One region of the Allobosea sp. TAF32 genome, then DNA from elsewhere that is predicted to be linked to it. Evidence: predicted binding sites of a transcription regulator. Region 1 holds the regulator's gene; the other holds the start of a gene.
The links. Region 1 encodes PhoB, which activates phosphate uptake and scavenging genes when phosphate is short. Its sites were predicted from a motif close to TGTCATNNANCTGTCAT; they were not measured.
Positions count from the first base shown of each region.

Region 1 (4,207 bases):
CCAAGGCCGGCATGGTGACCGGCATCCTGCTGGCTCTCGCCCGTATCGCCGGCGAGACTGCGCCGCTGATCTTCACCGCGCTGAACAACAATTTCTGGTTCTCGCCGACCCTGGTCGGCGGCGTCTCGAACCTGCCCGTCACCATCTACCAGTTCGCCTCCGCTCCCTATGAGAACTGGCAGCAACTGGCCTGGGCGGGATCGCTGATCATCACGGTCTCGATCCTGCTGCTCTCGATCATTGCCCGCCGCTTTGTCGCCGGCGGCAAATAAGACTTGAATCCAACCCGGTCGCGTCCGACCTTGAGGACCATGTCGATGCTTTCGACCCTTGAACTCTCCCCGCAGACGCTCGATGCCGAGGCGCCCGTCCGGATCGCGGTGAAGAACCTCGATTTCTACTACGGCGAGCACAAGGCGCTGAAGAACATCAATCTCGATTTCCGCGACCGGCACGTCACCGCGCTGATCGGCCCGTCGGGCTGCGGCAAGTCGACCCTGCTGCGCATCTTCAACCGGATCTACTCGCTCTATCCGGAGCAGAAGGCCACCGGCGAGATCATGCTCGACGGGCGCAACATCATCTCGAACGATGTCGATGTGAACGAGCTGCGCTCGCGCGTCGGCATGGTGTTCCAGAAGCCGACGCCCTTCCCGATGTCGATCTACGACAACGTCGCCTTCGGTATCCGCCTCTACGAGAAGCCGCCGAAGTCCGAGCTCGACGACCGCGTCGAGGGCGCGCTGCGCCGTGCCGCGCTCTGGGACGAGGTCAAGGACAAGCTGAAGAGCTCCGGCATGGGTCTCTCCGGCGGCCAGCAGCAGCGCCTGTGCATCGCGCGAACCATCGCCCAGAAGCCTGAAGTGATCCTGTTCGACGAGCCGACCTCGGCGCTTGACCCGATCTCGACCGGCAAGATCGAGGATCTGCTGGAGCAGCTGAAGAGCGACTTCACCATCGCCATCGTCACGCACAACATGCAGCAGGCGGCCCGCATCTCGCAGTATACCGCCTTCATGTATCTGGGCGAGGTCGTCGAATTCGCGCCGACCAATACCATCTTCATGAACCCTGCCAAGAAGCAGACGCAGGACTACGTCACCGGCCGGTTCGGCTGAAGACCGGTTTCAAACCAGCAGCCCTCATCCTGAGGAGCCGCGCGAGCGGCGTCTCGAAGGATGGTCCAGGAGGCTCCGGAACCAACCGGAGCATCCTTCGAGACGCAAGCTTCGCTTGCTCCTCAGGATGAGGGCTGAGGGTTGAGCATGCCGACCTGAAAACGACGACGCTGCACCGGCGCTAATGATCTAGAGGACACGCCGCCCATGACCGACCACATCGTCCGCTCCTACGATACCGATCTCGAAGGCATCCGCCGCAGCCTCGCCGAAATGGGCGGCATGGCCGAGCGCATGCTCGGCGATTCGACCGTGGCGCTGGTGCGCCGGGACACCGGCCTTGCCCAGAAGATCATCACGGCCGACCAGCGCCTCGACAACCTCCAGCGGGACGTCGAGGAAAAGGCGGTACTGACCATCGCCCGGCGCCAGCCGCTCGCCAACGACCTGCGCGAGCTGATTTCGGCGATCCGCATCGCCGCCGATATCGAGCGCGTCGGCGATCTCGCCAAGAACATCGCCAAGCGCGCCGTCGCCATCGCCGGCCAGTTCCAGCCGCCGCACCGCGCCGTGGTCGGGCTCGAGCACATCAGCCGCCTGGTGCAGGCGCAGCTCAAGGACGTTCTCGACGCCTACGCTGCCGGCAACGAGCAGAAGGCGCTCGACGTCTGGCGCCGCGACGACGAGATCGATGCGCTCTACACCTCGCTGTTCCGCGAGCTCCTGACCTATATGATGGAGGATCCGCGCAACATCACCTTCTGCACGCATCTCCTGTTCTGCGCGAAGAACATCGAGCGCATCGGCGACCACACCACCAACATCGCCGAGACGATTCACTATCTCATCACCGGCGACTCGCTCGACGTGAACCGGCCGAAGCTCGACACGACCAATATCGAGGTCGAGGCGATCACCGGGAACTGAAGCAGATCATCATGGCCGCACGCATCCTGATCGTCGAGGACGAGGAGCCGCTAACCCTGCTGCTGCGCTACAATCTCGAGGCCGAGGGCTTCGAGGTCGACAGCGTCGCGCGCGGGGATGACGCTGAACTGCATCTGCGCGACCACACGCCTGATCTCGTGCTGCTCGACTGGATGCTGCCGGGCCTTTCTGGCATCGAACTCTGCCGCCGCTTGCGTTCGCGACGCGACACCGAACGCGTGCCGATCATCATGCTGACGGCGCGCGGCGAGGAGACCGAACGCGTCCGCGGGCTCGCGACTGGCGCGGACGACTATGTGGTGAAGCCCTTTTCGTTGCCAGAGCTGATCGCGCGCATACAGGCGCTGCTGCGCCGCGCCAAGCCGGGCCATGTCGCGGGGCTGCTCGCCGCCGGCGATCTCGAACTCGATCGCACGACCCGGCGCGTCCGCCGTGCCGGCAGCGAGCTGCATCTCGGCCCGACCGAGTTCCGGCTGCTCGAGTTCCTGATGCAGGCGCCCGGCCGCGTCTATTCGCGCGCTCAGCTCCTCGATGCCGTCTGGGGCCGCGACGTCTATATCGACGAGCGCACCGTCGACGTTCATGTGGGCCGGCTGCGCAAGGCGATCACGCCGGCCAATACCAAGGATCCGCTGCGCACCGTGCGCGGCGCCGGCTACGCCTTCGACGAGACTTTTGCGCGCAGCTGAGCGGCGCTCCAGCTCTCCTCCTCATCGCAACTGGCGGTGAACCTTGCCTGCTCGCTCGCGTTGATCCTGAAAGTCAGCGCGAGCCAGAGGAGGTCGCCGTGAGCAAGATGCCGCCCATCCCGCCGGCCAATCGAAGCGACAAGGGCCCGGGCGAGCCGGATCATGCCGAGCGCGATCTGCGCAGCGCCAGAGGTGGCGAGCGCCGACCGAGCCAGCCTGATCAGCAGGGCCAGCAGGGCAATACACGCATCAACACGACCCATCAGGGTCTGCAACAGGATCGTTGAGAAGGTTGCCGAACGTCGACCTCGACCAAGGCGCCGCAGACCATCCGGCACGGCGGCCCCGGCTCATCGCATGAGAACGCGAAGAAGCCGCCGGACATCCGCTTGCCGATGACAACCGGCGGCACGCTCGCGTTTCGGGTGGCGGCGGCGAACGCGACAGCCACCACTCGCATGATCCGGCGCGCAAGGGAGGCAAGGCGCCATGAGAACCGGCCTTCAGGTCGATCCCCTGAAGGGCGACGGCAGGCGCTTCAGCCCTCTCGGTGGAAGAGGCGGCGCAAGCTGTGCTTGGCCGCTTCCAGAGTCCTGCGGCGCTCGGCCGGCAGTTTCCGGCCGGCGCGGTTGATGTAGAAGGTGAGCATCGACATCGCCGAGCGATAGGGGCCCGATTTGCGCCGGCGGCTGTGCTCGGCCGACCGCTTCAGCGAGCGCGCGATCTGGCGCGGATCGCCACGCGTGAACACGGCTTTCTCGAAATCGAGCGCGTTGCTCCGGCTGGTGATATCGGCCGACCATCTGTGCTTGTGGACGGGCATGGCGTCCTCCTGTCGGTCAGGCGTTTGGTCCGCCCTCGATGTCGCCGGCCCAGGTCAATGCGGTCTCGTACTCCTCCGGCTTGAAGGTGCGGACAGTCACGAAGGGGATCGCCGGATTGAGCAAGTCAACGAAGGCCGCAAGCCAGCCCCTGTCGGTGATCACCGCCTCGCGCGGGAAGCGTTGCAGCTCCCACAGCTTGCCGAGGCTGTAGCGCGCATCCTTCCAGGCGGCAGCCAAGGTCATATCGGTGAAATCGGTGAGGTCGGCGAGGATGCCGACTTTCTCGTGTCGTGCGAGCTTCGCGTCGATATCGGCCATGATCCCGTCGAGATCGTCGCTGGTCAGCGTCTGCGACAGGCGGTAGGCGCCGACATGGTCCGGTGCGGGCAGGATCGTTAACATGACTCCTCCTTGATCCAGACAACGCGGGGCAAGAGCGGATGTTTCGCCCGATGATCAGGCGGCTGAGGATCCACGGGTGGCGGCATCGAACCGCGCGGCTTCGGAGCGCAGCCAGCCGACGAATTCATCGAGGCCGGGGCGTTGCGGCTGGCCCAACGGGCGGATGAGCCAGCAGCCCGTAGCGCTGGTGAAGCCGAGTCCGAGCGGGTTGACGAGCGCGCCCGAG
Region 1 covers NZ_JBFRDM010000002.1:231,084-235,290, reverse strand. Annotated here, with positions in the region: gene pstA (phosphate ABC transporter permease PstA) at 1-272, shown strand, start outside; gene pstB (phosphate ABC transporter ATP-binding protein PstB) at 312-1,118, shown strand; gene phoU (phosphate signaling complex protein PhoU) at 1,326-2,045, shown strand; gene phoB (phosphate regulon transcriptional regulator PhoB) at 2,057-2,755, shown strand; gene AB4Z16_RS05690 (hypothetical protein) at 2,863-3,042, shown strand; gene AB4Z16_RS05685 (DUF3175 domain-containing protein) at 3,294-3,578, opposite strand; gene AB4Z16_RS05680 (SpoIIAA family protein) at 3,595-3,981, opposite strand; gene AB4Z16_RS05675 (LysR family transcriptional regulator) at 4,036-4,207, opposite strand, start outside.

Region 2 (4,207 bases), on a different contig from region 1:
GTGCGGGCCGTGCGGCGCGCCTATGAAGATGTCTGGCGCCGGCTGATCGGGGAGCTGCAGCAGGCCGGCGCCCTGCCGCGGGAGCGCGCGCCGGACGTCCTGCGCAATTTCCTGCTCGGCGCGCTCAACGGTTCCACCGATTGGTACCGGCCCGAACGCTTCGAGATCGATGCGCTGGCGCGCGAATTCGCGGCGCTGCTCTCGCCCTTGGCGTAAGGCCCGCTCCGCCCGCCACGCAGGGGCGGGCGGCATCGACGTAGCTGACCGGCGTCGCCGTCATTGCTAGCATTCCGGTGCGGGGCCGGCTGATCGCCTCGCTGCCTGACGAGGATTTTTCGCCTGATGCGTGCCTTCTACCATCCCGATCAAGCCCTTCACGATCCGCAGCAATATATGCGCTTCGGCAAGGTCGTTGCGCCCAAGGACCTGCCCGAGCGGACGGACCGGCTTCTCGGTGCGCTGGCGAAGCATGGCATCAAGCCGGAGCATCCGGCGGCGCATGGCACGGACCCGATCCTGGCGATCCATGATGCCGGCTTCGTCAATTTCCTCGAAACCGCCTGGGCGCGCTGGCAGGACCTGCCGGCCGAGCGCGGGCCGGAAGTCTGGCCGAGCACCTTCCCCTATTGGAGCGGCCGCCCGGACGAGGATGTCCGTCCGCCCTGCCGCCCCACCGGCTTCATCGGTCAGCTCGGCTGGTATCTCGGTGATCTCTCAGTGCCGATCGGCGAGCATTGCTGGCATTCGACGCTGCGTTCGTCCGAGACCGCAGTCTCTGCGGCCGATGCGATCCTCGCCGGCGAGCGCGCCGTCTACTCGCTCTGCCGCCCGTCCGGCCATCACGCCCGCGCCGATCGCGCCACCGGCTTCTGCTATCTCAACAACACCGCGATCGCCGCCCAGCGCCTGCGCTCCAAATTCGGCAAGGTCGCGATCCTCGATGTCGACGCCCATCATGGCGACGGCACGCAGCAGATCTTCTACCGCCGTAGCGACGTGCTCACGATCTCGGTCCATGCCGATCCGTCTAACTACTACCCGTTCTTCACCGGCTATGACGACGAGCGCGGCAACGGGCCGGGCGAGGGCTTCAACCTCAACCTGCCGCTCGCCCATGGCGCGGGCGGAGCCGAGATGCAGGCTGCTGTCGACAGGGCCGGCAAGGCGATCCGCGATTTCGGCGCCGAGGTGCTGGTGATCGCGCTCGGCTACGACGCCCATAAGGACGACCCGATCGGCGTCCTCAGGCTTGAAGCCTCCGATTTCGGCGCCATCGGCCGGCAGGTGAAGGCGCTCGGTCTGCCGACGCTTGTTGTGCAGGAAGGCGGCTATGCGATCGAGGCGATCGGCGACTGCCTCGATGCGTTCCTGGGTGGGTTCGCCTGAAGCCGAAACGCGCGGGTGCTATGCGAGGTAGTCGTGCAGAACCCGGCCGAAAGGCAGCGTGAAATCGACGAGCTGGTGACGAGCGCGCACGATTCTCCGCACCGGGAAGTCGGCGACCCGGCAATTGATATGAGGGATGAGATGCAACCGCGCCTCGCCCTCCCAGGCGCCATGGACCGTGATGTCCGTGAGATTGTAGCCGACGAGCTGCGCTACCTTCGGTGCGCCATCGACATCGGGCAGCAGCTTCAGGTTGATGTTCAGGCCAGCGATGCCGTCGCGCACCTTGTCGAGCTGATCTTCGAGGCTGCGATGCTTGTAGGTCATCGTGCCCATTGCGACGCGCTCGCCGTCATAGTGCAGCGTTCCGGTCAGGGTGTCCTTCATCACGCCGAGGCGCGGCACGCCATACTTCTTGGGGAAGCCCCAGATCTCCCGTCCGCCGGTGATGGGCGGTTCGTCGTCGAGATACATCTGCACGGAGAAATTGCAGGGCTGTCCCTTGTAGCTGGCATAGATCCCGGTGCCGCTCTCCTCATAGGACCCGAAGCCGGAGGAATCCGGCATCTTCATCCACTCGTAATAGACGAGGTTGCCCGGGGCCGGCTCGAGCGGCTCCGGCAACGCGGCGCGGATGATCTCAGGGTCCGTCTCGTAGGTGATGATCAGATATTCCCGCTTGATGAAGCGGTTCGGCGGATGCGGGTAGCTCGGGCTGAAGACGGGCATCGACGGTGCCTTCAGGATCTCGTCCCGGTTCATGCTGGTCGCTCCTTCTCGAAATCAGCCGCAATTCTGGCAGGGGCCCTGCGACAGATTGATGGCGACCGGACGAATAGAAAAGCTTCTCCTCACTGCCCGCGTGAAGATCGCCCTCCACCCCGAGACGTCGTTCTCGGGCGGAGGGCGTTTTGGTCGGATGCTGTCTCAGATCGCCGCTTCGATCAGGAACGGCCCCTTCTTGGCGAGCGCGGCCTTGAACAGGCTGGTGAACTCCTCGGCCGTGGTGGCGCGGGCGGCTTCGACGCCCATGCCCTTGGCCATCGAGACCCAGTCCAGCGCCGGCTCGTCGATGTTGAGCATCAGCGTGGCGTTGCGGCCGAAATCGTTGACGCCGACGGCGCGCATCTCGCCGTGCAGGATCTGGTAGGTCCGATTGGCGAAGACGACTGTGACGATGTCGAGATTCTCGCGCGCCTCCGTCCACAGACCCTGCACCGTGTACATGCCTGAGCCGTCGGCCTGCATGTTGATGACCTTGCGGTCGGGGCAGGCGACCGCTGCGCCGATGGCGAGCGGGATGCCTTCGCCGATCGCGCCGCCGGTGAGCTGGATGTAGTCGTGCTGCGGTGCGCTGTGGCAGTCATAGTAGAAGCTGCGGCCCGAGGAGACCGACTCATCGCAGACGATGCAATTCTCCGGCAGCAGGGCCGAGACGATGGCGCAGGCCTTGTCGGCATCGAGCTTGCCCGTCGGCAGGCCGGGCTGCTCCTTGCGCGGCGAGGCGATATAGACGGGCGCCGTCTTCGTCGCGCCCATCTCCTCGGCGAGCGCCGTGATCGCTGCGGGCAGATCGTCGCCCGGGCTGGCCAGCGTCGCGACCTCGCAGTCATCGTGGACAAGGCGCCCGGGCTTGCCCGGATAGGCGAAGAAACCGACCGGCGTCTGCGCGCCGACCAGCACGAGATAATCGACGTCCTTGAGCTGATCGAGCGCCTTGTCGATCGGATAGAACACCTTGGGCATGGCGACGCGGCCGGCGCCGCGCTGAATGCGCCCATTCGACATCTGGCTGAAGATCTTGGCGCCGGTCGCGGCGCAGACGCGGGCTGCCATCTCCATCGGCTTCTCCCGCAGCGCGAGCCCCGTCAGCATGATCGCGGCGCGCGCGCCATGCTTGCGCAGCCCGGCGGCGACCTCGCGAATCGCCGCTGAATCGACGCTCTTCAGCGCCGGCAGCGGCGTCGGCTTGAGGGCGGCCGGCTCGACGCTGCCCCAGGCGCAGTCGGCCGGCAGGATCACGGTGGTGACGCCGGGCAGCGTCAGCGAGGCGACATAGGCCTCTCCGATCGCCGGGCCGACATCCTCGGGCGAGGCGATGCGGCGGACGAAATGCGACATCGGATGCGCCAGGCTCTCGATATCGCTGGTCAGCGGCGCGTCATGCTGGAGATGGTAGGTGGCATGGTCGCCGACGACATTGATCATCGGCGTGCGGGCACGCCTTGCATTGTGCATGTTGGCGAGCGCGTTCGCCATGCCCGGCCCGCAATGCAGCAGCGTCGCGGCCGGCTTGTCGGCCATGCGGGCATAGCCATCGGCGGCACCGGTCACCACGCCCTCGAACAGGCCGAGCACGCAGCGCATCTGCGGCTTGCGGTCGAGCGCCGCGACGAAGTGCATCTCGGAAGTGCCGGGATTGGCGAAGCAGGTATCGACGCCGTTGATCAGAAGGGTGTCGCAAAGGCGGTCGGCGCCGTTCATCCTGAAAACCTCGACTCGATAGAAGGCGCCCCTGCGCCAGCGGCCGTGAAGGGAGGAAATTCCTCTCGCGCTGTCAAACGAGAGAATGTCATGGCTTTCCCAAGCGATGGTGATCGGCGCCTTGACGGGTTTGCATATGCATTTAACCTGATTTGGAACGAAGGTTGCTTCGCGCCGTGAATGACGCTGTCTAGGCGTCCTGAATGGCGCGTTCGCCGTTAAGCAGGGGAAGGGTTTCGAACATGGCAGCATTCAAGCGCATCGGTGCGAGCGTCGGCTTCGGCCTCGCGGCGCTTCTGGCGGCGGGCGGCGCGCAGGCGCAGACCAAGGTGAATAT
Region 2 covers NZ_JBFRDM010000003.1:75,344-79,550, forward strand. Annotated here, with positions in the region: gene AB4Z16_RS07890 (TetR/AcrR family transcriptional regulator) at 1-216, shown strand, start outside; gene AB4Z16_RS07895 (histone deacetylase family protein) at 343-1,386, shown strand; gene AB4Z16_RS07900 (acetoacetate decarboxylase) at 1,405-2,148, opposite strand; gene AB4Z16_RS07905 (acetolactate synthase large subunit) at 2,314-3,870, opposite strand; gene AB4Z16_RS07910 (ABC transporter substrate-binding protein) at 4,113-4,207, shown strand, end outside.
Region 2: the regulator PhoB is predicted to act here: its motif matches at 2,196-2,212, upstream of AB4Z16_RS07900 (acetoacetate decarboxylase).